One region of the Moorella naiadis (nom. illeg.) genome, then DNA from elsewhere that is predicted to be linked to it. Evidence: riboswitches for the same ligand, from Rfam matches in the RefSeq annotation. Region 1 holds a riboswitch; each other region holds the start of a gene.
What was found. A riboswitch is a leader RNA that binds a small molecule or an ion and turns the genes downstream of it on or off. The one in region 1 is predicted to bind cobalamin.

Region 2: another riboswitch for cobalamin. It lies ahead of SDD30_RS14080 (ribonucleoside triphosphate reductase); the one in region 1 lies ahead of SDD30_RS07900 (S-layer homology domain-containing protein).
Region 3: another riboswitch for cobalamin. It lies ahead of SDD30_RS08625 (ECF transporter S component); the one in region 1 lies ahead of SDD30_RS07900 (S-layer homology domain-containing protein).
Region 4: another riboswitch for cobalamin. It lies ahead of cobU (bifunctional adenosylcobinamide kinase/adenosylcobinamide-phosphate guanylyltransferase); the one in region 1 lies ahead of SDD30_RS07900 (S-layer homology domain-containing protein).

Annotation. Positions count from the first base shown of each region.
Region 1 is NZ_JAXGFQ010000009.1:82,157-89,538, reverse strand. Features, by position in the region: gene SDD30_RS07905 (S-layer homology domain-containing protein) at 1-95, opposite strand, end outside; gene SDD30_RS07900 (S-layer homology domain-containing protein) at 215-1,837, opposite strand; cobalamin riboswitch at 2,231-2,435, opposite strand; gene SDD30_RS07895 (DJ-1/PfpI family protein) at 2,612-3,208, shown strand; gene SDD30_RS07890 (double-cubane-cluster-containing anaerobic reductase) at 3,303-4,448, opposite strand; gene SDD30_RS07885 (uroporphyrinogen decarboxylase family protein) at 4,467-6,095, opposite strand; gene SDD30_RS07880 (ABC transporter permease) at 6,115-6,936, opposite strand; gene SDD30_RS07875 (ABC transporter substrate-binding protein) at 6,933-7,382, opposite strand, start outside.
Region 2 is NZ_JAXGFQ010000027.1:28,027-35,408, reverse strand. Features, by position in the region: gene SDD30_RS14105 (NAD(P)/FAD-dependent oxidoreductase) at 1-602, shown strand, start outside; gene SDD30_RS14100 (putative Se/S carrier-like protein) at 632-907, opposite strand; gene SDD30_RS14095 (iron-sulfur cluster assembly scaffold protein) at 1,009-1,386, shown strand; gene SDD30_RS14090 (Fur family transcriptional regulator) at 1,391-1,813, shown strand; gene SDD30_RS14085 (hypothetical protein) at 1,943-2,326, shown strand; cobalamin riboswitch at 2,564-2,806, shown strand; gene SDD30_RS14080 (ribonucleoside triphosphate reductase) at 2,910-6,227, shown strand; gene SDD30_RS14075 (anaerobic ribonucleoside-triphosphate reductase activating protein) at 6,446-7,141, shown strand.
Region 3 is NZ_JAXGFQ010000010.1:102,430-109,811, forward strand. Features, by position in the region: gene SDD30_RS08605 (cysteine desulfurase family protein) at 1-817, shown strand, start outside; gene thiI (tRNA uracil 4-sulfurtransferase ThiI) at 1,216-2,385, shown strand; gene SDD30_RS08615 (B12-binding domain-containing radical SAM protein) at 2,625-4,820, shown strand; gene SDD30_RS08620 (BON domain-containing protein) at 5,026-5,550, opposite strand; cobalamin riboswitch at 5,823-6,021, shown strand; gene SDD30_RS08625 (ECF transporter S component) at 6,166-6,720, shown strand; gene SDD30_RS08630 (AIR synthase related protein) at 6,717-7,382, shown strand, end outside.
Region 4 is NZ_JAXGFQ010000003.1:99,273-106,654, reverse strand. Features, by position in the region: gene rny (ribonuclease Y) at 1-392, shown strand, start outside; gene SDD30_RS02945 (hypothetical protein) at 561-1,079, shown strand; gene SDD30_RS02940 (TIGR00282 family metallophosphoesterase) at 1,136-1,921, shown strand; gene SDD30_RS02935 (stage V sporulation protein S) at 2,098-2,415, shown strand; gene SDD30_RS02930 (PHP domain-containing protein) at 2,468-3,337, shown strand; gene SDD30_RS02925 (translation initiation factor 2) at 3,358-3,624, shown strand; cobalamin riboswitch at 3,655-3,830, shown strand; gene cobU (bifunctional adenosylcobinamide kinase/adenosylcobinamide-phosphate guanylyltransferase) at 3,943-4,554, shown strand; gene cbiD (cobalt-precorrin-5B (C(1))-methyltransferase CbiD) at 4,721-5,818, shown strand; gene cbiE (precorrin-6y C5,15-methyltransferase (decarboxylating) subunit CbiE) at 5,811-6,458, shown strand; gene cbiT (precorrin-6Y C5,15-methyltransferase (decarboxylating) subunit CbiT) at 6,445-7,041, shown strand; gene cobI (precorrin-2 C(20)-methyltransferase) at 7,055-7,382, shown strand, end outside.

The sequences.
Region 1 (7,382 bases):
GCGCCGGCATTTACCGCCGGCGCCAGAAGGGTTACGGCCATGAGTAAAACCAGCAGCAGGCTTAACTTTTTAATTGCCCTTCGATGGTTATGCAACTTCCCGAACCCCCTTACGGTGTTCTCATTGGAGAGCCTCGCCAAATTTTACCATAGTAACTTGTCCCCCGCAGAAACAAACGCCTTCTTTTGTCTTCTAGGGCCTTTTAGCTGCCCCCTTACAGCACCTCAGCCAAACGCAGCAGCATGGCGGCTGCTTCCGCCCTGGTCACCTTCCTTTCCGCCCGGAAGGTCCGGTCGGGATAGCCGCCGGCAACCCCTTGGGCATAAGCCACCCCTACGGCCTCTTGCGCCCAGGCCGGTATCTGGCCCGCGTCAGTGAAATCCAGCTCCTTCGGCCTCACCTCCCCGCCCTTCTTTTTAATTATCCGGGCCATCACGGCGGCCAGTTCGGCCCGGCTTACCGGATCTTCCCCTTTAAAAACAAGGGCGCCATCCTCTTGCGGGTAGCCGGCAATGAGCCCCTCCCTCAAGGCTACAGCTACTGCTTCTCGGGCCCACTGGGGAATATCCCGGCTGTCTTTAAACTTCTGATCGAGGATAAACAGGTCTTGCCCGGAGGCCCCCGCCGGCTTTAGCAGGCGCACCATCAGGGAGGCTATTTCATAGCGGGTCACCTGTCCTTCGGGTTTAAAGGTACCGTCCGGGTAACCAGAAACAACTCCCATTTGCAGCAGCCGTTTGACGGCCCCTTCCGCCCAGTGGCCTTGGAGGTCCTTAAAAGTCGTTTTTCCAGCGGGCTGCGTCTGCCGGGTAGGCCCCTCCTGGGGGCCGGGCTGTAGTTGCGCCGGCTGGCCTGCCTTCCCTTCTAGGGCCAGGCACGCCCAGAGCACCCAGATGGCATCCATGGTGTTTCCCGAGGTGCCGAAGCTCCCATCGGCGTTCAATGACTTATCCCTCAGGTAATCAACGGCACTCTTCCCCGGGCCGCTTTTCCAGGCCGTCGGGTCCATACCTAGGGTTTTCAAGGTCACCATCACTTCTGCCGTGTCAATTACCGGGTCGTCCATGCCGGCCATAAAGCTGCCGTCAGGCTTTTGCTGCTTCTGCATCCAGGCCAGGCCGTTTTGAATGGCCTGCTGCACCTGTAGATCTTTTTTTTGCGGGTCCAAATAGTGCAGTGTTCGCACCGCCTCAGCGGTGGCCATGAAGTCGGCGTAGTATTGGTCGCCGTCCTGCGACCCCCAGCTGCCGTACCGGGCATTTTGTTCCTTGACATACTGTCTTTCTAGGATGTAATTCCTGGCCAGGCGGATGTTTATCTGCTCCAGCATCCCCGCCCTGCTTAAAAAATCAAAGGCAGGCATGTTGTTGTAGATGCTTAACGGCCCGATATCTTCAAAGCCTCTGTCGGTCTGCCTGTTTTTCAAGGCCTGCAGCAACCGGCCGGCCAGGTCCTTTTCCCCCAGCGCCTGCATGGCCGCCAGGTCCTGGGCCAACTGCTTGGCCCGTATTTCTCCCCCTTTATCCAGATCATTCCTGACTGCTTTTACCACTGCCTCCCGCAAAGTCACGCCCTGGTGCGTCCAGGCACCGGCGTCAACACCGGCCTGTCTCAGCACGTAAAAAGCGTACGACCCCACGCCCATTTCTGAGTTAAGCAACCCGTTTTTTAAATAATCATGCTGCAGGAATTGCACTGCTTTATCCATCAAGGGAGAAACAGCCGCTTCCCCCCACGCCGGTACCACCAGGAGCATCAACAGGCCGATAATTAAACATACCGCCGTTGCCAGGGCCGCCGGCCGCCCGCCGGGATGAAAGGCCTGGCGAGTAGACATATTAATTCCTCCCTTACCTTGAGAGATATAAAGTACGTTATCTTTATGCCCCTGACAACAACCGCGGTAACGGCGCAGCAAACATCGCCGCTGCCTTCAATTGTCGCCCTACGGCCACCTAAAACGAATAAACGGCCTCATGCTAACACCTCCCCGTAATACTCCGCGGGTGGGTTAGAATAGGCCGTCCAGGTACCGGTCCCGGCGCATCGGGGACTTCCAGTTATCTGCTCCTTTGGAAGCCCCTTGCCGGACCGGCTGGCAGCATTTGAGCCCGGCCCCTCGGGGCCAGGCGCCTACCCTGATAAAATTAAAACCCCTGCTCCAAATAAGACAGGGGGTGTGCCCGTTCCCCATCCTGCGTAGGGAGCATCAGCTCGATAGCAAGCACCCGGTATCCTGGCTCGGGTTCACCGCTCCCCCACACCTTCCCAGTCCGGCACCCAGCTCCTTTTACTGCACCACCCCGGGCATTTTCCCTACTAAAAGGAATTAACCCTTAGCGGCGGAGATCTCGCTGCCTACCGGACCAGTGGCCCGTTGTGGGGTCGCTCCCCCTTACAGTGGCGCGACCGCGCCGGCTTTACACCGGCTTCCCTTGATGCCTGCGCTATTTTATTTACGTTCGGTTTAGGTATTCTACATATCGTACCAGAATCCTGCCTGGCAGGATTTATTTTTTCGGCGGATGTGTATAATCATTCCTCTCCTGGTACAAACTCATCCTGCGTTCTTTTTCTATAGCTGTGGCATAGAATAAAAAGGGGGATAAACATGCCTGGCAAAAAAATACTCATGCTGGTTGGCGATTACGTAGAAGATTATGAAGCTAGCTTTCCTTTTCAGGCCTTAACTATGTTGAGGTATACCGTTCACAGCGTTTCTCCTGGTAAATGGGCGGGAGAAACTGTAAAAACCGCTATTCATGACTTTGAAAAAGAGCAGACTTATAGCGAGAAGCCCGGGCACAATTTCCTTCTTACTGCTACCTTTGATAAAGTAGATCCCCTAGACTATATCGGCCTAGTTATCCCCGGCGGCCGTTCACCAGAATATTTACGCCTCAATGAACGAGTGCTGAAAATTGTCCAGCATTTTTTTATAACTAATAAGCCCGTAGCCGTTACCTGCCACGGGCCGCAAATTTTAATAGCAGCCGGCGTACTTAGAGGCAAGCTGTGTACAGGTTATCCTGGAATTAAACCCGATCTTCTTCTCGCTGGAGCTATATGGGGCGAAGTTAATGAAACTTTAGCTAATGTGTACAGGGATGGCAATCTGGTTTCTGCCGCCTCCTGGCGGGGAAATCCAGAATGGATAAGACAATTTGCTGGACTGATCGCCGGTATCGATTCCTTGCTAGGGGCTTAACCATAGATTATATAATTATTATATAATAATTAATGATGGCTGCAAAAACAATCCTGCTGCCTACGGTAAAGCAGGCGTCTTTAAAGGGGGCTCCCTATTTAATCATTTCCAGGTAAGCGTCAATCCGGACCTTAAGCTGTTGCAGATCCCCCGTCGAGTAATCCGTCTCGATTTGCAAAAACGGTAGCCCTGCCTTTTGCTGGATCATATTTCTAATGTTATGGGATTCAATATTATAGGTATGGCAGGCTTGCCAGGTAAGATCGATTACCCCGTCGACCCGGTATTCTTGAATAAGCCGCGCCAGCAATTCCAAACGGCCTTTATTGGGAGTTAAGCAGGAACAAGGTGTCTGTAAGTATTTGGCCGCAATGGCCCGGAGGGGTTCTTCCTCCTCATCAATCAAGGGTTCCAGAGGTTTAAGGCCGCTGCAGGATTCCAGGCAGACTACTACGCCGCCTCCTTCCTCAACCAGCTTAATTACCTTCTCCGAACCCAGGCCCACCGGGCAACCGGTTAAAAGTAGTCGCGGTGTCCCGGGCGGTGCTGCGTAAAACCCTTCAGCCATTTGTTCCTTAACCGTTGCAATTACCTGATAGATGGCGGCCGTGCCGGTAGATAGATCGGGGGTAAACCCTTTAGCCCAGAGGACTTTTAAGAGATCTAAACCTGACAGCGGTGCCGGGTCATGGCAGTTTAATCGGTTAAACTCCAGCAGTGCCCGTCGTTCTTGATTAACCTGGCGGATTGCCTCCCTCAATTTTATCGCCGTAATGGTAACGCCAAACTCCCTTTCCAGGCGCTCCTTGGTCTTAACTACTTCGTGATACCAGTAAGCCAGCGCTCCTTCACCCAAAGGTGTCGGCGGTAAATTAAGGACATGCATAGGTTTATATTCCCGCAGTAGTTCGTACATCTTAATCTTGCCGTCGCAGGTAGTTTCAGCAATAAGCAGGTCGGCAAAATGGAAATAGGGACAGGTAGCGGTTATGGCAAAGCCAAAACTGGATTTAATTAAAGGACAAAGGTTGCGAGGTAAGATCTTTTCGGCTTCAGGAATGGGTTCCTGCCGGGTACCGCACAGGGAAACAGGGATGGCCCCGGCCGCAATGATGAGTTCTTTGGGGGTAAAAGCGCAATAAGTACCGACTACCTTTTTCCCCTCTTCTTTGGCTTTTTTGATCTCCAGGACATTCCTTTCGCGCAAGTCTTCAAAATACGCCAGTGCTTGGTTGGCCATCTGGATGCTCCTTTACCCTTATAAATCTATCAAATTGGCTACCTCGGCCACCGCCGCCGCAGCGTCGGGAGCGTAGGCATCGGCGCCAATACGCTGGGCAAACTCCGAGGTAACGGGGGCCCCACCCACTATGACTTTTACCGCCTCTTTTAGCCCACCGTCTTTTAAAACCTGCACAATCTTCTCCATAGATTTCATACTTGTGGTCGTTAAAGCCGATAAGCCCACTACCTGTGGCCGGTATTCCCGTACGGCGGCGGCGAATCCCTCCGGAGCTACGTCTTTGCCCAGGTCGATAACCTGGTAGTCATTAGCGGCCAGCATCAAGCCGACCAGGTTTTTACCAATATCATGAAAGTCGCCTTGCACCGTACCCAAAACGATCTTACCCCTGGCACCATACTGCTCCTGGACCAGTTCCGGCCTGATAACCTCCAGCCCGGCGTACATGGCTTGGCTAATCAATAAAAGCTCGGGGATAAATAGTTTCTGCTGCTGGTAAAATTCGCCGGCCAGGTTGATGGCCGGGATAAGTCCCCCCTGAAGGATGGTAAGTGCGTCCATCCCACCCTCCAAGCCTTCCTTAGCCAGGGTTATTACCTGTTCACTGTCGCCGCTAAGTAACGCCTGTCGTAAAGAACCCAGCAGGTCGGCCTGGGAAGGAAATAGATAGGGAAAACCCCTGACAGTCGTAATAAAGGCGCTGATATTTTCTGCCGTGACTTCAAAGGGCAAACTGCATCCCGTGCTCATAATAAAATTTTTGTAAGGTTGCATGTCCACCAAGAGATTGGTAGTAGCCTTTACTACCTGCCGGGGCGTCCCTGCCAGCATAACTCCTACGGGATCGATATTACCAATCAAAACCACATCATCCGGCACCTGCGCGACCAGGATAGCCAGATTAACCCGGGTGTCCAGGCTCAACCCCTGGGTACCCGTGGCAAGCATTTCTTTGAGCATATAGCTGGTATCGCCGCAGATGTGGAGCATATTCATGACCGGAAAAGCCGCCAATATCTCCTGGATATACCGGCCGGAAAATTGCCAGAACTGCGCCGGTGAGAGCAAAGAGCCCAGGGGTTCGGAAATCCAGAGGACATCCGCCCCGGCTGCCAGCAGGGCTTCCCCATAACCCTTTAATGCCTGCGTGCAAAAGGCCAGTAAAGAATGCAAAAATTGGGGCGCGGTAATTGCTTTCATGGCCACATCGGCCGGACCGCAAAGGGCGCCGGCTAGAGTAAAGGGGCCGGTCAAGGAACCTATTACCGGTTTGTCGGTCCGCTGCTTTATCAAGCGGATTGCTTCGATATTTATTGGCAGGCGGCCGTCACGGTGGGGACTGGGTAGCTTGAGTCGGTCCAGTGCCTCCGGTCCAGTTACCGGATGCTCTGCCAACACCGGGGCGCCATAATCCGGATAACGGGCCTGCAAACCCATAGCCTCGGCCTCGACCACCAGATCGGTAACCGGGCGGATAAAATCGGGCTGGAAACGTTCCGCCAGGCAGCAGGCCGTCTCTGCCTGGAGGGAGGCTGAAAAGTATACTTCTTTTAATGTAACGCCTTGCAGGGCTGCGCCGGGAAAACTGCCAATAAAAAATACCAGGCGCCGCCCGGCGCCATTCACCAGGTCAATGAGCCGCATCCCTTTATTCCCCTATCCTTTATTCAATCCAGGAGAAATATGTGCTTTCAATCAAGCGCAGCGCCTGGTCAAAGGCCGTGCCAATTAAACCGATAATTATTATCCCGGCCAAAACTATATCCGTGCGCATGAGCTCATGGGCATACCAGATAAGGTAGCCCAGGCCGGCGGTACTGCCGGGCAACATCTCGGCGGCCACCAGGCACATCCAACCTACTCCCAGTCCTATCCGGGTACCGGTAAGAATGCAGGGCAAGGCCTGGGGCAGAATCACCCTGGTCAGAAGGGTCTGTTCCCTGGCTCCCAGGGTCTGGGCTGCTTCGATAATTTGCGGCGGTACGCTTTGAACGCCATGAATGGTGTTCAGGAGAACGGGAAAGAAAACACCAATCATAATGATGAGGAGCATTGAAAGTTGTATGTTCCAAAGGAGAGCATTCTCGACCCGCCAGGGTAAAATTTCTGCCAGGCTGGTTATCCCTGTCCAGGCCAGTATTAACGGCACCCAGGCCAGGGGCGGCACCGGCCGGAATAATTCGACCAAAGAATCGCCCAGGTTTTTTACCACCTGATAACGGCCCATGAATATACCCGTAGGAACTGCTATGGCTATGGCCAGGATAAAGGCCACTATCACCCGTGCCAGACTAACATATATACACTCCAGGAGAGAGTTACCGGTTAAAACCCTGGTGGAAGGGTGCTCCAAAACCGCAAATACGCTTTCAACTCGCGGTAAAACACCAGGCTTTCCGATACGGATGGCGATAACTTCCCACAACATCACCAATAGGCCCGGCAGCAAAAACCTGGTCAGGAGTTTAAACAACCCAGCTTTCATGGTAACAACCCTTGCTGCTTTAATTCTCTAACCGCTTCATCATATATACTTTGATCAAACACCCTGGCTGCTATTGCGGCGGGCTTTAAGCCATGCAACCGTCCAGATAGCTGACCCATACTATCCATGATTTGCCCAAAGGTGCCCACGCTTTGCCGCCACTCTCCTGTGGGATCAGAAGTAAAATTGACGGACTTAAGAGCATCTATTTCCACTTTTTCACTTACACCCAGCCAGGCAGCCGCGTCTTTAGCTGCCCCATCACGATTCTGGTTTACATCCCGAGTGGCCAGGATTAAAAGCTCCTCCATTTTTTCCACCAGGTCGCGGTGTTGAGCAATTAAAGCCTCGGTTGCTTCTACCGCACAGCAGGCATGATTCTTCCATCGCCCTGCCGGCGGTAAAGTTTCCAGATTGGTTACCTTTGCAGCCATACCTTCTTGAAT
Region 2 (7,382 bases), on a different contig from region 1:
CTTCCCGGCTGGCCATTATTGCCAAAGGTGTAGTGCCAAATACCGACCTGGCCAAATCAATGGGTTTGCAGGTAAATAAGGGCATAGTAGTAGATGCTTACCAGCGGACCAATAGTGAAGTGGTGTACGCTGCCGGCGATGTTTGCGAGACTTACGACCCCCTAAGGCAACAGAGAGCAGTTAACGCCATGTGGCCTAATGCCGTTTTCCAGGGAGCTGCAGCGGGTGCTAATATGGCGGGCGCGCAAGAATTGGCCCATACAGGTGTCCGGGTAAACGCGGCTTCCTTTTTCGGCCTTCAGGCCGCATCTGTAGGCTGGACCCGCCCCCGGGAGGGAGACGAGGAAGTTACGGTACTGGAGAGGGAGGAAAATTATCTTAAATTTATATTCCGCCAGGAGCACCTGGTTGGAGCGGTGCTGGTTGGTGATATCAGGAATATAGGTTATTACCGATGGTTGGTGGCCGAGGAAAAACCTGCCGGTTTTTTACGGCGGGAAGGGGCTAGGAAGGTCTATAATTTTAGCACTTACCGGGCTAAAGTATGGGCAGATTTATTAAAAGCGGATAGCGCCGCACCGATTAAAGGAGGGGAAGAATAACTCGCCTTTTGATTTTCCTTTGGAGATGCTCACCCCTTTATAAAGGGATATATGCCCATAAAGGACACTTTACCGGCAAGTGCCTGAGCTATAGCCGCTTGCTTCACCAGATCTATTTCCAGGGCCAGGTCGCAGCCTTTGCGCATCGACGGCGGGGGCGCTACCAGTCTGCAATTAAACCTGGCCTTTTTAGCCACTTTTCGGCTTTCATAGCTTCTCTTACCATTGTAAAAATTATCGAGCCTTTGGCTTGAAAGAGTGCAGTTTTGGGCCCTACGATTAGGGCTTTTAATATTTATTGACATAGGCCCATAATAGGTTTATAATATTACTGAACAGATGCCCATTAACAAGAAAGTTGATTAATACATTACTTAACTTAGCTGGACGTTAGGGGGCAAGGGTAATGTATGGGGAACTTGTTCTCGATCATTTTTTAAACCCGCGTAATGTCGGCATAATTAAGGACGCGGATGGTATAGGCACTATTGGCGATCCTGGCTGCGGCGATTTCCTGTGTGTCTATATCAAAGTTCAAGATAATCGCCTAAGTGACGTTAAGTTTCAGGTACATGGGTGCCCGGCGGCTATAGCCACCAGCAGTATACTAACGGAAATCGCTAAAGGGAAAACCCTGGCGGAAGGCTTGCAGATTACTGATGCTGATGTGGCGGCAGCCATTGGCGGCTTGCCGGAAATTAAACTGCACTGCTCCAACCTGGGCGCCAGCGCCCTGCATGAAGCCATTCGTAACTACCAAGCTAAATTGAAAGCAGGTGGCTAGAAAAATGTCTGCAATGGTAGTTTTCGATGTAGAGAAATTTCGCCAGAGCGAGCGGCGTTTAACGCCCCAGCGCCAGGCGGTACTTAAAGCTTTCCTGGAATTATCCCGGGAACACCCCACAGCAGAATCTATTTACCAGGCGGCGCGCCGCTATTGCCCGACGGTAGGGGTAGCCACTGTCTACCGCTCATTAGATCTCTTTGTCCAGATGGGCCTTATTCAAAAGGCACCGACCCTGAATGGAACGGCCCGTTATGAGACTCAAAAAGTGCCGCATAATCATTTTGTCTGCCTCAAGTGTGGCCGTATTTTCGAGTTTCATAAAGAGCAAAGGCCGACAGTAGATGAAGAGATAGAAAAAAAGGGTTTTCAGGTCCTTAATGCCTCGACGATCTTCTTTGGTTATTGCCCCGCCTGCCGGGAATAAAATGAGCAAGAATGGCCAGCATTAGAAAAGTCTAATCGAGCCTTAATGCCCCTTTAATAGAGGCGGCTTATTATATCCTTGTCGGGCGATAAACCCGATAAAATCCAGCCCGGAAAGGGGTAATGTTCGATGAACAAAAAGTTGCTGGCCTCAGTAGGAACGGGTGTCATGCTGCTCGGTTCGGTAATCGGCATTAGCACGGCCTACAGCCAGGCAGCCAAGGCGGCACCTACCACTCCACCACCGGCGATAGTCCAACCGGCTCAGGTCCAGCCGGCCCAGACACCGGAGGAAAAAGCTGTTGGGACCGTCGACAAGGACAATTTACAGGTGCAACAGGGTTCACAACTCCAGGATACCAAGGGTACGGATACGGAAAAGGGTACCGCTGCCGAAGAAGCAAAGGGTAAAGAAGTAAAGACCAAAGAAGAGGCCAACGAGAATTTGCCTGGTGGCGGTCACAGCGACCCCCAGGGGGCCAATGTTGACCATCAGTTCAATGGTGTGGAGTAAGCTGGAACATACAGCAATATCTAGCAGGTAGCAAAAAGAAGCAGGGCGGTATAGTTACCGCTCTGCTTGTCTATTTCTTTATTGCGGAGGACAACCTGGAGCAAGCTTTTACTCCAATGACCGCCCGGACGTCAGGGCCGGGGTCCCGGCCAGAAGGAGGGAGATTCTTTTACGGTTAAAGATAATTTTACTGGCAGGAACTTTCCTTGTTGTGCCGAACATTATTATAAAGATAAAGCAAAAGTAAATCCGATGGGTGTCAGGGAAGCCGGTGCAAAACCGGCGCGGTGCCGCCACTGTGAGGGGGAGCACCTGCTAATGGGGCCACCGGGACCGCATTCAGCCGGTTTTAATCCACCGCTAAGGATTTTTTATATTTAAGAGTTTAGCGATGGGTATTTCCTGCTGAATGTTGGCCCGGGAAGGCAGCAGGAAGCGTTGAACCTGAGCCAGGAGACCTGCCCGTGGGATTTCACCGTTAAGCCACGGCCATGGTGAAGGTGAGGTGGGGGAAAGTTTGCCCCAGCTACGCCGGCGTGGCTGGGGTATTAATTTTGGTCGGCGAAAGGGGATTGATTAAACTATGATACCCAGGAAGATCATTAAGCGCGACGGCCGGGTGGTGGACTTTGCCGAAGAGAGAATTATCAACGCTATTTATAAGGCGGCAGTAGCCGTAGGTGGGCAGGACCGCCGCCTGGCCAGCCGGTTGGCCAACCAAGTAACGGCCTTACTGGCGGAAAGATTTGTCAATAAGTTGCCTACCGTGGAAGATGTCCAGGACCTGGTAGAAAAGGTCTTGATTGAGAACGGCCACGCCCGGACGGCCAAGGCCTATATCCTTTACCGGCAACAGCACGCCGAGTGGCGGGATTTTCGCCGCCTTATGGTCAACGTCCAGGAAATGGTCCAGGGCTACCTGGACGGCCGGGATTGGCGCATTAACGAGAACAGCAATATGAATTACTCCCTGCAAGGATTAAACAACCATATAATTGCCGCCGTCAGTTCCAGATACTGGTTGGAAAGGGTTTACCCGCCGGCTATTCGCGAAGCCCATGAAAAGGGCGAGATACATATCCATGACCTGGGATTGCTGGCGCCTTATTGCTGCGGCTGGGACCTGGTCGATTTGCTGGAAAGTGGGTTTGCCGGCGTGGGACAAAAGGTGGAAAGCGCGCCGCCAAGGCATTTCCGCACCGTCCTGGGGCAGGTTGCCAATTTCTTTTATACTTTACAGGGAGAAGCTGCCGGGGCCCAGGCTTTTTCCAGTTTTGATACTTACCTGGCGCCTTTTATCCGTTACGACGGCCTTGATTACCGGGAAGTCAAGCAGGCCCTGCAGGAGTTTATTTTCAACCTCAATGTACCTACCAGGGTGGGTTTCCAGACGCCCTTTGTCAACCTGACTATGGATGTAGTAGTGCCGCAGATGATGGCCAGCGAGCCGGTGATCATCGGCGGTGAGCGCCGGAAGGAGTGTTACGGTGACTTCCAGCAGGAGATGGACTGGCTGAATATGGCCTTTTGCGAGGTCATGACGGCGGGGGACGCCAGGGGCCGCATTTTTACCTTCCCCATACCCACTTACAACATCACGTCCGGTTTTCCCTGGGATAGCCCGGTGGCGGACAAGATCATGGCCATGACGGCCAGATACGGCATCCCCTACTTCGCCAACTTTATCAACTCCGATTTAAAGCCCGAGGACGTCCGCAGCATGTGTCTCTTCCCGGAAGAAGATATTTTGATTAGAGAAAATGGGACCATCCGGAAATTAACTATTGGAGAGCTTTTTGAACAAAACAAAGGACAGCAGCTTGACCATGAGTGGTTTGAGGTAGATAACCATGTTGAGTCTCTTTCCCTAAACCCTAAGTCAGGTAAATTAGAGTGGGTGGAAATTAAAAGATTGCTTAAGGTTACTGATCGAGCTGTTGTTCATATTCGAACCAAAGATGGTAAAACTATGAGCGTCTCTCCAGACCATTTAGTGGCCGTATATACAAAAGATGGCATTACAACAAAGAAAGCCTGTGATATTGCTACCGGCGATTTTCTTTTGGTGATGCGTGATGGCTCAAGGGCTCTAAATCAAGAGACAGAATTTGTCTCCAAAGAATTAGCTTGGTTTATGGGGTTATTTGTGGCTGATGGTAATTATTTATATGACTCACGGGAACATTGGAAAAAACGGCATAGAGGAGTCCAGATTAATTTTAATGAAAAGGAACAAGCACTAATTGAAAAGACCAAAACTGTTGTTCGTCGGCTTTTGAATTATGATATGAAGTTTATTCAAGACCCTCGCTATGAGAACTCTCTAAGAGGATATATATATAACAGCGAGTTTGCTCGTACATTAGAAGAAAAGTATCAGGTTCATAAATATGGTAGTCTTCCTAAATGGATTTGGTCTGTATCTCCAGAAATAATCTTATCTTTCATTGAAGGGTTCTTCGATGGTGATGGCTATACCGATGGAAAGGAGATTCATATTAATGACCAACGGCTGGCAGAAGAACTAAATCTGCTTCTGCAATTAGTAGGGATTAGTACAACCTATATAGTAAAACAAAACTCCCAGGTAATTCGAATACAACACGTTTTAGGGCGCGGAGCAAGGGGAGACAGGGTAATGCGAGACAAGCTGCACAATAATATACCTGAATTTCTGGTGGAACAGAAATATATACGTTCTGAAGACGGTGCAATGCTTTATCAAAGTTACGGATGTAAAACTGTAGGATTTTCCACAATAGATAGATGGGGTATTACTACCGAGACGATAGAATGGCTTCGCAATGCAGATTTTGCAGTAGTAGAAGTAGCCGATTCAACCATAGAACAGCTTGATTATGAACAGGTTTTTTATGATATAGAATTGGGCAAGAATCACTATTTTGTTCACTCGCAGGGTAATATTACGCACAACTGCTGCCGCCTGCGCCTGGATAATCGGGAACTCAAGAAACGCGGCGGCGGTCTTTTCGGCGCCAATCCCCTTACGGGGTCATGCGGCGTGGTGACCATAAATTTGCCGCGCCTCGGTTACCTTTCCGCAACTAAAGAAGAATTCTTCAGCGGCTTAAAGGGCAGGATGGACCTGGCCAAAGAGAGCCTGCTTTTGAAGCGTAACATCCTGGAAAAGCTGACGGAGCAGGGGCTTTATCCTTACTCCCGGTTCTACCTGCGGCGGGTTAAAGAACGCTTCGGCAGGTACTGGGAGAACCATTTCAATACCATTGGTATCGTGGGCATGCACGAGGCCCTCTTAAACTTCATGGGGCAAGGCATCGAAACCCGGGCGGGGAGGAGCCTGGCCTTAGAAATACTGGACTTTATGCGCTCCGTCTTAACCACCTACCAGACAGAGACCGGCCAGCTCTTCAACCTGGAGGCCACACCAGCGGAGGGTACTTCTTACCGCCTGGCCCGGCTGGACAGGCGCTTTTATCCCGATATTATCACTTCCGGTGCCAACGAACCGTATTACACCAATTCCACCCATTTGCCGGTCGGCTACACCGACGACGTTTTTACCGCCTTGGAGCATCAGGACGAGTTGCAGCTCAAATATACCGGCGGCACGGTCTTGCACGCCTACCTGGGGGAAAGGGTGACTGATACCGCCACCTGCCGCCGCTTTTTACAGACGGTGATGGATAACTTCCGCCTGCCCTATTTCACCATTACGCCCACCTTCAGCATCTGCCCCGAGCACGGCTATCTTTCCGGCGAGCAGTGGACATGCCCGGAATGCGGCCGGGAAACGGAGGTCTGGAGCCGTATTGTCGGCTATTACCGGCCAGTGAAGAACTGGAATAAAGGGAAGCAGGAGGAGTTCCGGGAACGGCAGAGCTTCCGGCCTGTCACCGGCGGCGAACAACCCGGCCGCTAGGTGGTCCAGGAAACGCCGGGCAGGAGGGATCCCGGCACAGCCCTGTGAAAAATTATGCTGGCCTGCTGTTGCCCGGCTGGAAACAGGCGGGTCCACCAGGCCTGGCAGGTAAAAATTACCGGGTAACCCGTATAGCCGCCAGGCATTCATTAAGCTGCAGGGCCGGAGCAGAGTGCCGGGAATAGCCCGGGAGACTGTTTTAAGGGGGGGCGGTACCCATAACCATTAGAGGCATCCAGCCAACAAGCCTAGTGGACTTTCCCGGCGAGGTTTGCACCACCCTTTTCCTGAGCGGATGTAATTTCCGCTGTCCCTGGTGCCATAACGCCGACCTGGTGCTACGCCCGTCTACCTTACCGGAAATAAGCGTTGAGGAGATCTTCGGCTTCCTCAACCGGCGCCGCTCCTGGGTGCAGGCCGTTTGTATCACTGGAGGTGAGCCAAGCCTGGCGCCGGGGCTGGAGGAATTCATTCGCTCCCTGAAATCCAGCGGTTTTAAAGTCAAATTGGATACTAACGGCACCCAGCCTGGCGTTATCGCTAGGCTGCTGGCGGGGGACCTCCTGGACTATGTGGCCATGGACGTGAAAGCTCCGCTGGCGAAGTACGACCTTTTAACCGGCACCAGGGTAGACCTTGAAGCGATCAAGGAAAGCATCGCCCTCCTCAAAAACAGCCAAATTGCTTGCGAACTCCGTACTACGGCAGTTCCCGGCCTGTTACTGGAAGAAGATTTTTCGGCCATAGGCCAAATGCTGGCCGGGGCTCGGTACTATGTATTGCAACAATTCCGGCCCGCTGGAAACCTATTGAACCCCGGCTTACGCGAACTCATTCCTTACCCGGAAATAACTTTAAGAAATATTGTTACTAAATTACAACCTTTTTTTGCCAAGGTGGAAATCAGAAGCTAGAGGTTCCGCAAAAAATTTGCGGGAGCGGCGCCACCAGGTTTCCAATTAAAAAAGAAGGGCGGCTCTGATTGCACCGCAAGAAAATTTATTAGGAGGGGGCAGGAGTTTTTGAACCAGTGCCGAATATAACTAACTAGAAAATTAGCTGGCAGGGAGCCAGGATAAGGAGCCAGCCTTAATTTGTAGGAAGAGAACCATGGAGGTTCTGCGCCGGCGCGGAGCAGTTTCCATGGTTTTTTGT
Region 3 (7,382 bases), on a different contig from region 1:
GGCCGAAGGTTACGAGGTAACTTACTTGCCTGTGGACGCCCGGGGCCTGGTGCGGTCGACGGACCTGGAGGCAGCCCTGCGGGAGGATACCATCCTGGTCAGCATTATGAGCGTCAACAACGAGGTCGGCTCCCGGCAACCTGTTGCCGAGATAGCCCGGCTGGCCCACAGCCGCAGCCGGGCCGTCTTCCACGTTGACCACATCCAGGGCTACGGCAAGATCCCCCTGGACTGCCACCGGGATGATATAGACCTCCTCTCCATAAGCGCCCATAAAATCCACGGCCCCAAGGGTGTTGGCGCGCTATTCATCAAAGAAGGCCTGCGCCTGGAATCCCTGTTGACCGGTGGCGGCCAGGAGGCCGGCCAGCGCTCCGGTACGGAGAATACCCCGGGGATTGCCGGTTTCGGCGTCGCCGCCCAACTAGCCGCGGCCGACTTTGCCCGGCGGACTACCAGAATGCAGGCGATCAAGCTCGAGCTCGCCCGGCGGCTGGTGGCGGAGATCCCCGGCACCGTCATCAACGGCCCCGACCCGGCGGCGGCCGCACCGCACATCCTGAACGTCTCCTTTCCCGGCGTAAGGGCCGAGGTCCTGGCCCACATGCTGGAACAGCGAGGCGTCTACGTCTCCACCGGCTCGGCCTGCCACTCCCGGCACCAGGACGCCAGCCACGTCCTCCAGGCCCTGCACCTGGAACGCTGGCGCCAGGAGGGGGCCATCCGCCTCAGCCTGGGCGCCCTGAACCGGCCGGAAGAGGTAGAACCCACCGTGGCTGCCTTTAAAGAATGTGTGCAAGAATTATGGTCGCTGTAAGGAAGCCACACCTCCTATTTCGCCTATCTATTTTTAGTGGAGCCCCTCATGGTGGCTGCCGTCCCCGCCACGAAGGATAAAAATGCAGGTGGAGGCAGGGGCTGGCGGCTACAGGCGGAAGGCGACTTGGTTCGAGGCGCCAGCAAACTTAGCGAAGCCGTAGCGCGGCGGCGGTGAACGGGATGGGGATCGTAACGTGGCTTTAGAAAATAGAAGTACCACGCCCCGTTATGATTGATCAAAGGGATAAAACCAAGCCACCCCCGCCGCCGAGGAAGGCTGAGCGTATAGTTTGCTAGCCGAGAACCACCGGAGCCTGGAGCCTGTAGCCGCCAGCCCCGCAGCGATAATGTAAGTCATATCCATTTTTGGTAGAACCCTATTTTCGGAGGAATCACATGTATACATCTCTCCTGGTCCGTTACGGCGAAATCAGCCTCAAAGGTAATAACCGCCCTTACTTCGAGGATAAACTCCTGGACAACATGCGCCGCGCCCTGGCCGACCTGCCGCCTCATAAAATGCGTAAAACCTTCGGCCGCATCTTTGTCGAGCTCTACGACGACCTGGAAACCGTCAGCCGGCGGCTGCGGCGGGTCTTTGGCATCGTCTCCCTGAGTCCGGTAGTCACCGCCCCCCTGGAGCTGGCGGCCATCAAGGAGAAAGCCCTGGCCGTCCTGGCGGACACCCCCGGCACCACCTTCAAGGTCCAAACCCAGCGGCCCAACAAACACTTCCCTTTAACCTCGCCCCAGGTCAACCAGGAGCTGGGGGCTTACCTCCTCAGCCACAGCCCGAAGCGGCGGGTGGACGTTCACCATCCTGACTGCTATATTTACGTGGAGATCCGCGACGAAGGGGCTTACATCTTCTCCCGCACCATCCCCGGTCCCGGCGGCCTGCCTGTAGGCGTAACCGGCCGCGGCCTGCTCCTCATCTCCGGTGGCATCGACAGCCCGGTGGCCGGCTACATGGGGATGAAACGGGGGTTGGAGCTAACGGCCCTCCACTTCTACAGCTTCCCCTTTACTAGCGAGCGCTCCAAGGAAAAAGTCCTCGACCTCTGCCGGGTCCTGGCCGGCTACGGTGGCCCCCTGCGCCTGGTTATCGCCCCCTTCACCAATATCCAGAAGGCCATCCGCCAGTACTCCCCGCAGGAGTTCTACGTCACCATCATGCGGCGGATGATGTTTCGTATTGCACAGGCTGTGGCTGAGCAAGAAGGCGCCCTGGCCTTACTGACAGGAGAAAGCCTGGGCCAGGTGGCTAGCCAGACCCTGCAGAGTATGGCCGTCATCAACCAGGTAGTCGACTTGCCGGTCCTACGGCCCCTGGTAGCCTGGGATAAGAGCGAGATCATCGAGGTCTCCCGGCGCATCGGCACCTACGACATCTCCATCCGGCCCTACGAAGACTGCTGCACCCTTTTCGTCCCCAGGCACCCGGCCACCCGGCCGTCCCTGGCACGGGTGGCGGCGGCCGAAGAAAACCTGGCCGTGGCGGAGCTCGTCAAGGAGTGCCTGGGGAATCTGGAAATCTTAGCGGTGGAGCCCGAAGCAAGTATGTAAGCCGATATGCCAGGTACCGTCTGGCTTCTTCTCCCACCGCTGCCTCGCTACGGCTTCGCAGAAGTATCAGACGCCTCGAACCCAGTCGCCTTCCGCCTGTACCCGCCAGCTCTTCAGACAGCATTTTCTTAGTTTCGTGGTGAGGAGGAATTAACCCCTCCCCCATGAGGGGCTTCTCGAAGAACAGGTTTCAGCCAGTAACGGATATTAACGTCAACCTAAAAAAGGACGATCAGCCCTTGTGTATTCTGTTAACCACCCTCAACGCTAAGTACATCCACGTTAACCTGGCCCTGCGCTACCTGCGGGCCTGCTGCCGCGACCTGCCCCTAGATTTCGTCCTGGATGAGTTCACCATTAACGACCACCCCGGGCATATCGCTGCTGCTATTTACCGCCACCGGCCCGACCTGGTGGCTTTCTCCTGTTATATCTGGAACCTGGAGTCCACCCTGGCCGTCGCGGCTATTCTGAAGAAGGTGCGGCCGGACCTACCCATCCTCTGCGGCGGCCCGGAAATCTCCTTTGGGGTGGAGGACTTTCTCGCCCAGCATCCGGAAATCGATCTGATCATCATCGGCGAGGGGGAGGTACCCTTCCGCGCCCTTATGGAGCAATTGATCACAGGTACTATGCCGGGTGCGGTTGAGGGTGAAAATCTGTGCGTCCCCAGAGGACCCCTGGCCGCCATTCCCGGCCTGGCCTGGCGGCAGGATGGGAAGGTTGTCATCAACCCGCCGGCCTCAGTTATCTTTCCGGGTATTTTATCCACTTCAGGCGCCCCGTTCGCCAGCCCCCCGGCGCGGCCCGGTACTATTTCCGGCCAGGAAACCACCCTGGCTACCGATCGCCAGGGGGCGGGGACCAGCCCTCTCCTTCGCCATAAAGATCTTGACCCTATTCCCTTTCCCTACGCAGAAGACCTGGCTGCTAGCGGTAACGACCTGCGGCAGCGTACTGTCTATTACGAAACCTCTCGCGGCTGCCCCTTCGCCTGCGGCTTCTGCCTCTCCTCTACCACGACGGGAGTGCGCTACTTCTCCCTGGAACGGGTGCAGGAGGACCTGGCGCGGCTGCTGGCGGCCGGGGTACGGGAGATTAAGTTTGTCGATCGCACCTTTAACGCCCATAAAGAAAGGGCCCTGGCCCTCTGGGAGTATCTCCTCTCCCTCCGGCCCAAAGCCCGCTTTTATTTTGAAATCGCCGGCGACCACCTGGACGACGAGATGTTTTCCTTTTTAAGCCGGATACCACCGGGCCTCTTTCAGTTTGAAATCGGCGTCCAGACTATTGACGCCAGGGTGAACGCCCGCTGTAATCGCCGCCAGGACTGGAAACGACTGGCCGCCAATATCCGCCGCCTGCAGGCAGCAGGCAACATTCGCCTGCACCTGGACCTCATCGCCGGCCTGCCCGGGGAAACTTACACAGGAGTCGGCGAAAGCTTCGACGCCGTAGCGGCCCTGAAACCCCACGAGATCCAGCTCGGCTTTCTGAAACTCCTGAAAGGCACGAGCCTACGCGCCCGGGCCGATGAGTTCGGCTACCTCTTCCTCGACCGGCCGCCCTACCAGGTCCTGGCCAACAGCGCCATCGCTTACGATGAGATGCTGCGCCTCCACGTCATTGAAGACCTCCTCAAGTATTACGGCAACAGCCACCTGGCCGACCACGCTTTTGCCTACCTGGCCGCCACCGCCTTTGACGGCAGCTACTTCGCCCTCTACGAGGCCCTGGCCGCCTGGTGGGAGGCAAAGGGCTTCTTGCGCCGCGGCCACAGCCAGCGGGATCTCTTTAACCACCTGGCGGCCTTTGCCATCAGCCTGACCCGGGGAATCGCCACGAGGATCGTCATACAACCCTTACCAGATTATCATGGTAGCCTCCGGAATGGAGCCGGCAACATTCATGGGGCAGGCAGCCATGGGAATCCCCCCGCCGGTCCCGGTAAAATCCCCATCCCCGAGGCCGGGCTGGAAAAGGTTAGACCAGGAGAAACACCTAGCAAACTGGAGCCAGCGCACAGGCCTACAGAAGCAGCACAGCCTGCTGCCATCATGGCACGAGCAGGGTGCTTACGTAACCTTACGCAGGCTCAGCTCGATCGCTTCTACCAGCTCCTGAAATTCGATTTCCTCAGCCGCGACTGCAGCCGCAACTTCCCGGACTGGGTGCCGCCCTCGCCCCTGACAGATGAGGAGCGTGCAAATTACATGGTGCGGATAACCGCTCCCCGGTCCATAGAAAAATATATACCAGGGCTCGCGAAAGAAGCCCCGGCAAACCTGCGCCGTCACGGTTTTATCGAACTCTTCCCCTGCCACCCGGAGAGGCCGGAACACGACGACCCGACCCTGACCTTCTTTTACTACGGCCTCCCTGGAAGTGAGACAAGGGTATATTATTTACCCCTCATTGAAATAGACCCGAAATAGACCCGCAAACTTTTTAAATCAAGTATCACACCTGCTTGTATATATTTATTTGGGAAAAGCCTTCTTACCTCTTCCCACGTCATCATATCACCTCCCAACAACGTACATCTTTATTTCTTGATACTATTTTAATATTATCCAGGTGAAATGGCAATAAATATAAATTGAGCCGCGGGAGGAAAGCCCTCCCGCAGCTGATTCAACCTTACTCTTCCCTATCGTTATTCACCTGGCTGTGGAAAATATTTTCCAGGCTCATTTCCTCTCCCCCTACCTTAACCTGGCTCACTACCCGGGTTACACCCCGGGCTTTAAATGCCGCCTCCCGGGCCGCCTCCATCTCGGCCGGGTCTTCCGCCCGGCCCTTTAAAACCACCGTGCCGTGGCCGCCAACGCTTTCGGCGCCAATATGGCGCAGGTCCACCCGCGGGTCCTGGTCCAGCTCCTCGGCAACCTCTATGGTCACGTCTTCGTCCCGGACGGCACCGTCGGTGCTGATAGCCACGGCATTGGCCACACTTTTCACCCCAGGCACTTTACTGATCAACCCTCCGGCCCGCTCCTTCTCCCCCAGGGTATCGACGATGCCCTGGAGCTGGGCCTCGCCCTCGATCACGTCGGCATTCAAACCGTAACTGCGCAGGTCCTTATCCTTCCGCAGGAGCTGCCGCACCTTTTCCCGTAAAGAAGCATCATCGTCCATCATGCCCACTCCCTTGCTATCAATCAAATCTAGTATACCCCGGCAACAGCAAGTTCATGGGCAGGGGACGTCATTTATATAGTTTCTATATAGCTTCCGCGCCCCGCTCACCGGTGCGGTCAATTGGCTAGCGAGCCAGGGTAACCCGGCCAGAGCTGGCCTTTTCCGCCAGAAATAAACGGACAACTTAGCCCCAATACTATTCGCGGCGACAAATTTGTCATGGACTTTCCAGGGTAGGTTTTGGAAACAGGACTTGTCAAAAGCCTGGTGGTGGATTATATTAATAATTGACAGCCATATATGGAAAATGGACAGGTGTCCCGGAAGGGGAAGAATAGGGAAGTCCGGTAACCGCCTTTTCAGGCTGCGATCCGGCGCGGTCCCGCCACTGTGAGCGTGGAGTTTACGATATAACGCCACTGGGATAGTTCCCGGGAAGGCATCGTAAAACAAGGAAGCGCGAGCCAGGAGACCTGCCTGTCCATGGGACCTCTCACCTTCGCCAGGAAAGGGGAGAAGCAACCGGGGATGATGGTAAAGTCCCCAGCCGGAAGACGGCTGGGGACTTTTTAATTGGGGGCGACCCGGCCCCCCGGATTGCCACTGACAAAATCTTCATATCAGGAAGGTGAAGCAAACATGGCGAAACCGGCAGTATCTCCCTCGACCGGCAAGGCAAGTCGCTGGACGGCCAGGCGCCTAGCCACCCTGGCCATGCTCATCGCCCTGTCAACTGTGGGCGCTAATCTAAAAATACCCAGCATCACCGGCACGCCGGCCTTCGATTCTTTTCCCGGCTTTCTCGGCGCCCTCATCCTGGGGCCCGCCGATGGGGCCCTGATAGCAGCCCTGGGGCACCTGCTCACCGCCTTTACCGCCGGGTTCCCCCTCACCCTGCCCCTCCACCTGGTTATCGCCGCCGGCATGGCCGCCGTCGTCGCCCTCTTTGCTCTCTTTTACCGCCTTTCCCCCTGGTTGGGAATAGGGGTGGGAATAGCCCTCAACGGCCTTTTGCTCCCGGCGCTGTTCATCCCCCTGCCGGGGTTCGGCAAAGCATTCTTCCTGGCCATGGTGGTGCCCTTATTGCTCGCTTCCGCCCTGAATATCGCCCTGGCAGCGGCTGCCTTTACCAGCCTGCGCCGGGTATTTCCCGCCAGCTATGCCGCCGGCCGGGGGAAAGGTGAAGGGAAATGACCCCGGCCACCCTTTCCCCCCGCCGCTACCGGGATCTGATCATCCTGGACCTGGATGAGCAAAGGTCCTTGGTGATCGCCTGCGACTCCGCCGGGGCTATCGGCCCCAAGGTAGCCGACGTGGTACGCGTGCCCGGGTACGTCCTGGGCCGTTTTACCGCCAGGGTGGCCCTGATGAAAGTCCTGGCGGCCGGGGCCTGGCCAGCCTGCATTGCCAACACCCTTTGCGTGGAGCCGGAACCTGCAGGCGCGGCCATCCGGGAAGGCGTGGCCGACGAGATCCGAGCGTTGGGCATCGACCCGGAGAAAGCCCTCACCGGCAGCAGCGAAAAAAACGTCCCCACTACCCAGTCCGGGATAGGGATCACCGTCATCGGCCTGGCAACAACCGCGGAGTTGTTAATGGGACGCCTGGCTGCCGGCGATACCCTGGCCCTCCTGGGACGGCCCAAGGTCGGAACCGAGGTCTTCCTCGACGACCCGGAAATCGTAGACCTGAAAACCGTGCGCCTGCTCCTCAACCAGCCGGGTATCCGGGAAATCGTCCCCGCCGGCTCCCGGGGCATCCTGGCCGAGGCCCGGGACCTGGCCGCATTATACAGGCTGCAAATCGACTGGAGGTCTGGCCTCCCGGAGCTGGACCTGCTAAAGTCGGCCGGCCCC
Region 4 (7,382 bases), on a different contig from region 1:
AGAAATACCGGGAATCTCCCGAGGTTATCCACGCCATTGAAGCCCATCATGGCGATGTGGAGCCTAAAACCATCGAAGCCGGCCTAATCCAGGCGGCTGACGCCATCTCAGCGGCCCGTCCGGGAGCCCGGCGCGAGACCCTGGAAGCTTATATCAAACGCCTGGAGAAACTGGAGGAGATCGCCAACTCCTTCAACGGCGTGGAAAAATCCTACGCTATCCAGGCCGGCCGGGAAGTCCGCATCCTGGTTAAACCTGACAAGATTGATGATGCCCTGGCAGTACGCCTGGCCCGGGATATTGTCAAGACTATTGAACAATCTATGGAGTACCCCGGCCAGATCAAGGTGGTGGTAATCAGGGAAACCAGGGCCGTTGATTATGCCAAATAACTAAACGCGAAAGACCGGTGGCAGGGATGGGTGAGGTTTTACCATCTCTGCCATTAAATTTTCACTCTCCGGGAAGGACAAGGCAGGCAGGATTTTGCTAACTGGTGCAGAAGTAGTGTCATATTGGCGGCAACATCTTATACATAAAGTACGGGGCAGGTGTCTACCATGAGCCTGAAGTACAAACACGGCGGCGAGGTATCCGACAGCATAGGTCTGTTGATTTCTATTCTGGTGCGCTATCCGGAAGTGGGGACCATTAATTATGAACCCCACGACCAGGTCCTGCGTTTTACCTTTATGCTGGCGCAGCCGGTAGAGGAAGAGAGAGTCCGGGCCTTTGAAACGAAGTTCCATAAATCCCTGGAGGTTTATAACTACTTGGAAGATCGGGATGCCAGGGTTATCAACCTACACCACACCTACGACGATCAAATAATGTCCCTTGAAGTACAGCGGGATGTGGCCACCCTTTCCCGGGACGAGATTAACCTGATCATGACCCTGGTACAGGAGGAGTTTGGCTCCAGCCTGGTCGTGGAAAACAATGATGAAGTAATGGAAGAGGAATTAATCCTGCAGGAAGAGTTAATCGACCATATGCTCGAGAGTGTCAAGGGGACTACCTCCGAGAGACAGCTGATTGCCTTCCGGGAAGAGGGACGGGTTATGGTATTTAATAAGTAACCAAAGGTGAATAATAAAATGCAAGCAACCAACAAGGGAAGTTAAGGGGAATTTCGTTGCGAATTTTAATGATTGGTGACGTGGTGGGGCGGCCGGGCCGGCGGGCGGTGCGGGAAGTCCTACCGGCTTTACTCCAGGAACACCGGCCTGATCTGGTGATAGCCAATGGCGAGAATGCTGCCGGGGGTAATGGTATCACACCAGATACCGCCGGTGAACTTTTTGCCAGCGGCATTGACCTGCTCACCATGGGCAACCACGTTTGGGATAAAAGGGAAGCCCTGACCCTGTTGGAGCAGGAGGAGCGGATTGTCCGGCCGGCCAATTATCCTCCCGGCACTCCGGGCCGGGGCTATACCCTTTATCCCGTACGGGAGGATTTAAAAGTCGGGGTTATCAATCTGTCCGGCCGTATCTTCCTCCCCCCCCTGGATTGCCCCTTCCGCCTGGGGCAGGAGCTCGCCGCAGAATTGCGGCGGGAAACGCGGGTCATAGTAGTAGATTTTCATGCTGAGGCGACTTCAGAAAAGGTAGCCCTGGGCAGGTATTTAGACGGCCAGGTGAGTGCCGTTGTCGGCACCCATACCCATATCCAGACGGCCGATGCCCGGGTTCTGCCCGGGGGCACGGCTTACATAACTGATGTAGGTATGACCGGGCCCCGGGATTCCGTCCTGGGGGTTAAAACAGAGATCATTCTGCACCGGTTTTTAACCCAGTTACCAGTGCGGTTTGAGATTGCGGACGGGGTGGTGCAACTGGAGGCTGTACTTCTGGATATTGATCCTGCCACCGGCCGGGCTATGGGCATCCAGCGGCTGCAACACTCTGGTACCCCCTGAAGTTGAAGGTATACCCTGCTTAGGATAGGAGGTCAAGGCTGGCCCCGCGGCAATACCTGGGATAGTTGTATATGCGGTAATTACAACTTAAATGAATTATATGCTTTTTAAGAGGAATTTTTCCCTGCACAGCGAATAGATAGTATCAAAGACAGGTATGAGGGGGGTTATTCTTTATGGAAGTTTTGAAAGTAGCCGCCAGGTCCAACCCGAACTCCGTGGCTGGAGCCCTGGTCGGGGTTTTACGGGAAAAGGGCGGGGTGGAGATCCAGGCGGTTGGGGCCGGGGCTTTAAACCAGGCCATTAAAGCGGTGACTATTGCCCGGGGTTTTGTGGCCCCCCGTGGCCTGGATATAGTCTGTATCCCGGCCTTTGTCGATATCGAGATTGATGGCCAGGAACGCACGGCAGTCAAGCTCATTATAGAGCCCCGGGCAGCAGGGATCAACGGGTTGAGCGAAAAGTTAAATCTGGAACCTGTTACCGCCAGGTAGCAGGCTTTTTTAGGTTATAATAAAGCCAAGAAAATAGTAACCGGGTGATAGTTTGGCTGCAGATCTCCATGCTCATACCACAGCCTCCGATGGCCACCTGTCCCCGGCCCGGGTAGTACACCTGGCCGGCGAGAAGGGGTTGGCGGCCCTGGGGATAACTGATCACGATACTGTTGCCGGCCTGGCGGAAGCCCTGGCCGCCGGGCAGGAAATCGGTCTGCCGGTAATCGCCGGGATCGAGTTAAGTACCGAGGCGGAGGGCCGGGAGGTCCACCTCCTGGGTTACGGTTTCGACTGGCACCAGCGGGATCTTCTGGCCTTTTTAGCCGTTATGCGCCAGGCTCGCTACCGGCGCTGCCTGAAGATTGTCGCCCGGCTGCGGGACCTGGGCTATGACCTGCAGGTGGCGGATGTGGAGCAGGAGGTCCGGGGTGAAGCCATGGGCCGGCCCCATATAGCGGCCGCCCTGGTACATAAGGGCTATTTACCCTCCGTAGATGCCGCCTTTAAAACCCTGTTAGCGCGGGGGCGCCCGGCTTACGTGCCCCGGACCAGGGTACCACCCGCCTGGGCCGTGGAGATAATTTTAAAAGCCAGGGGCCTGCCGGTCCTGGCCCACCCGGGTCTCAGCCAGGTGAATGATCTAATTCCCAGGCTGGTAGCCGTTGGCCTCCAGGGTCTTGAGGTTTATTATCCCTATCATGACGCCGCCGTCATGAGGCATTACCGGCAAATAGCTACTGCCTACAACCTGGTTATAACCGGTGGTTCCGATTTCCACGGGCGACCGGGAGATACCCACGCCGACCTGGGCTCCTGCACCTTAAATGCGGCTGAGCTGGAAAGGTTAATGGAGCGATTGCAAAAGATTAAGGAGCAGGCGACTAAGGATTGGGCGCCGGGCATATACTTTAACAAATGAACAGGAGGGGGTGGGGGCCGTTGGCTGATGATAGCCAGGCAGCCCTTTACCGGCGAATTAAAGAATTGGAAAGCAGGATCGAGCAATTGCGGATCAGCCGGCGTGTCCTGATGCGCCTGGTGGAGAAAAGCGAGGTCGAGAAGTGGGAAATAGTGAACCGCTTGCGCTGGGAAAAGGAACAACTGCAGACCCGTAACCATCGTTATGCCCGGGCCATCTGGCAAAAAAACAAGGAATTAGTATTCTTAGCGGGCAAGCTGCAAGGGCATATTGTGCCCGGGGCTTGACCGGTATAGAGGGATGGTTTATACTATAGTCAAATTTAATAAACAACAGGTGCTTGCCGGGAAAAGGGAATCAGGTGTAAATCCTGAGCGGTCGCGCCACTGTAACCGGGGAGTTTTTCCTCAAGTAGCCACTGGTGTTATACTGGGAAGGCGAGGGAAAGCAGGGAGCCGGGAGCCAGGAAACCTGCCTGTTGCTGAACCCTCGCGTTTAGGGGTGAAATATAAAAGAATTTACTCCAGCCGTTTGCGCGAGGCTGGAGTTTATTTTTGCGGCGGGAACTGGCCGCCGTAAACGTCATTTCAGGTAGGTAGGGTATTTTGGATGGCAAAATGGAAGAACGCGGGCCGCTGATCATGATCACCGGCGGTAGCCGGAGCGGCAAGAGCAGCCTGGCAGAGGAACTGGCAGGCCGGGCAGGGGGTGAAGTCGTCTACCTGGCAACAGCCACCGTTGATGATGCCGAAATGGCTGCTCGGGTGGCCAGGCATCGCCGCCGCCGCCCGGCCTGCTGGCGGACGGTGGAGGTTCCCCTGGAGGTTGCCGCGGCGATAGAACAAGAAGGTGCTAGAGCTGTTACCCTACTCATGGACAGCCTGGGGATGTGGCTTACCAACCTCCTGGGTAGTTACGACGGCGAGGGAGCAGGTAGCCAGGATGAGCAGGAGAAGATTATCGCGGGCATTATGGCCAAGGTGCAGGAGCTGGCTGTCGCAGCCCGCCAGGCCCGGGCGCGGGTAATTATCGTTACCGATGAGGTGGGGCTGGGCCTGGTGCCACCCTATCCCCTGGGCCGCCTTTTTCGCGACCTCCTGGGCCTGGCCAACCAGGAGCTGGCCCGCCAGGCCGATACAGTATACTTGGTTGTAGCCGGTCTGCCAGTAGTCCTCAAGGGTGAAGACCTATCACCCTCCTTCCCTCATGGGGACTAGCGTCCCAACCGAGGATAAGCGCAGCCGCCTGTTTGAGGCCGGAGGCCGAGTTAAAGCTGCGCCCGAAGCCGGCCGAGCTCGACACAAGTATAATGGCGCCACCAGCGCCTGAAAGGAACCTGCCTTACCCCCGAAGTAGCTAACCATATTATTGGAGGAGAAACCGGTGGCCAAAGAATTACGACGGGGCTATACAACCGGCACTTGCGCCGCAGCGGCGGCCCGGGCCGCCGCCCTGGCCTTGTGGCGGCATGAAACGGTAAATACAGTCTCCCTGACCTTGCCCCGGGGCGAAAAAATAATCATGCCGGTTACCCTGCTTCAGAAAAATCTTGATGAGGTCGAGGCAGTAGTAATTAAAGACGCCGGCGACGACCCCGATGTCACCGACGGCGCGGCCGTTCACGTCCGCGCCCGGAAAAGAGCTAAGGGGATCGTCCTGCGGGGCGGTGCTGGCATCGGTACAGTTACCCGGCCCGGCCTGGCCGTGCCGGTGGGAGAACCGGCCATTAATCCCGTGCCCAGGGCCATGATTAACAGTGCGGTAGCTGACCTGGTACCGGCCGGCCAGGGAATGGAGCTAGAGATTAGCATCCCCAGGGGTGAAGAGCTGGCCCGGCGCACCCTGAACCCCCGCCTGGGGATTACCGGCGGTTTATCCATCTTGGGCACCACCGGCATAGTCGAACCCATGTCGGAGGAAGCCTTCCGCACCTCCCTGGTACCCCAGATCGATGTCGCCCTGGCAGCTGGCTGGAAAACCCTGGTTTTGACGCCGGGCCGTCTGGGCCAGCGCCAGGCCGAGGAGAAATATGGCCTGCCGGCCACCGCCGTTATCCTCACCAGCAATTTTATCGGTTACCTTTTGGAGGCCTGCGCGGAACGCCCGGTCAAGGGGGTTCTCCTCTGGGGCCACGCAGGCAAGCTGGTGAAGGTAGCGGGCGGTATTTTTTATACCCACAGCCATATTGCCGACGCCCGCCAGGAGATTATCGCCGCCCGGGCGGCGGCAGCAGGGGCCTCCCGTGAACTGGTACAAGAGATCCTGGCCGCCACCACGGTGGAGGCAGTCCAGGAGTTATTGCAGCGAGCAGCCATGGAACCGGGTTTCTGGGATTCCCTGGCGGCTCTGGCCAGCCAGCGGGCCACGGCCCTGGTCCATGGGGCTTTAACTATCGGTACAGCCCTCCTGAACCTCCAAGGGGAGATCCTGGGCCTGGATGCGACCGCGCGGCAGATAATGGGGGGCTTTAGTTATGTCTAGGAAAAGTTGGTTAGCAGTCATTGGTGTGGGTCCCGGTACCCCGGAATACCTGACCCCGGCAGCCTGCCAGGCAGCCCGGGCGGCGGAGATCCTGGTCGGGGGTCGCCGGGCGCTGGACCTCTTTGCGGATCTACCCCGGGAGAAACAGGTTCTTGGCGGCGACCTGGAGAAGGTATATACCTTTCTACAGGAGGTACGTCCCCGGCCTACAGCAGTCTTGGTTTCCGGGGATCCGGGCTTCTATAGCCTGCTGGGATGGCTGCGGCGCAAATTCCCCGGGGAGAAAATAACCGTTATTCCCGGTATCAGTTCCGTCCAGCTGGCCTTTGCCCGCCTGGGCCGGGGCTGGGAGGGAGCGATTTTCCTGAGCCTCCACGGGCGCCCCCTGACAACCCTGGCCCCCTACCTTCCCCGCCTAACGGAAAAGTCGGTACAGCTGGCGCTGCTGACCGGGGGCAGCAATACCCCGGCAGCCCTGGGGAGCTATCTGGCCAGCCACGGCCTGGCTGACCTGATGTTGTGGATTGGCTGGGAATTGGGTACGAAAAAGGAAGGGACAATCTGGCTGACAGCCGCCGAACTGGCCAGCTCGGTTCTGCCGGCTGCAGGGGTGGTGCTCATGGGCTATGAACAGGAGTGACTGGCCCTTTCTAACCCCGGGGATTCCAGATTTCTATTTCACCCGTGACCGGGTACCCCTCACCAAGGAGGAGATCCGGGTTCTGACCCTGGCTAAAGCCCGGCTGGGGCCGGGGATGACCGTCTATGATATCGGCTCCGGGACCGGTTCCCTGGCCATCGAAGCGGCCAGGCTGGTGGGGCCGGGACAGGTCCTGGCCATTGAGGTTAACCCAGTGGCCTGTAGCCTTATTACCGAAAATGCCAGGCGATTTGGTTTAAATAATCTCCAAGTAGTAGCCGGTGCGGCGCCGGCCGCCCTAGCGGGGTTGCCGGCCCCGGAGCGGGTTTTGATCGGCGGCAGTGGCGGCCACCTAGCAGCAATTCTAGCTACCTGCCATGAAGTGTTGCTGCCAGGTGGAGTCATGGTTATTAACGCCGTTACCCCCGCAACCCTGAGTACGGCCCTGAACTTTGGCCAGGGCAGGGGTTATCAAGTAGCGGCCGTATCAGCGAGCCTGGCCCGCCTGGAGCCGGCCGGGCAGGCCCACATCTGGCGGGCTTTAAACCCGGTGCAGATTATCCAGTTGATCAAAGAGAAATGAGGAGTAGCTCAAGATGTACGGGACACTTTACGGCCTGGGTGTCGGGCCCGGGGATCCATCCCTGCTGACGCTGAAGGCCCGGGCGATTTTGGAAGAAGTACCGGTCGTTGCCGTTCCCGTTTCCCAGCGGGGGGAAGAGAGCCTGGCCCTGCAGGTGGTGCGGCAATTTCTCCGGCCGGAACAGCAAATTTTAAACCTTTTTATGCCCATGAGCCGCGACCAGGCGTATCTGGAACAATCGTGGGACGCTGCGGCCGCAGAACTGCGGGAGCACCTGGCCGGGGGGCGCGATATCGCTTTTCTTACCCTGGGCGATTCCTCCCTGTACAGTACTTATAGCT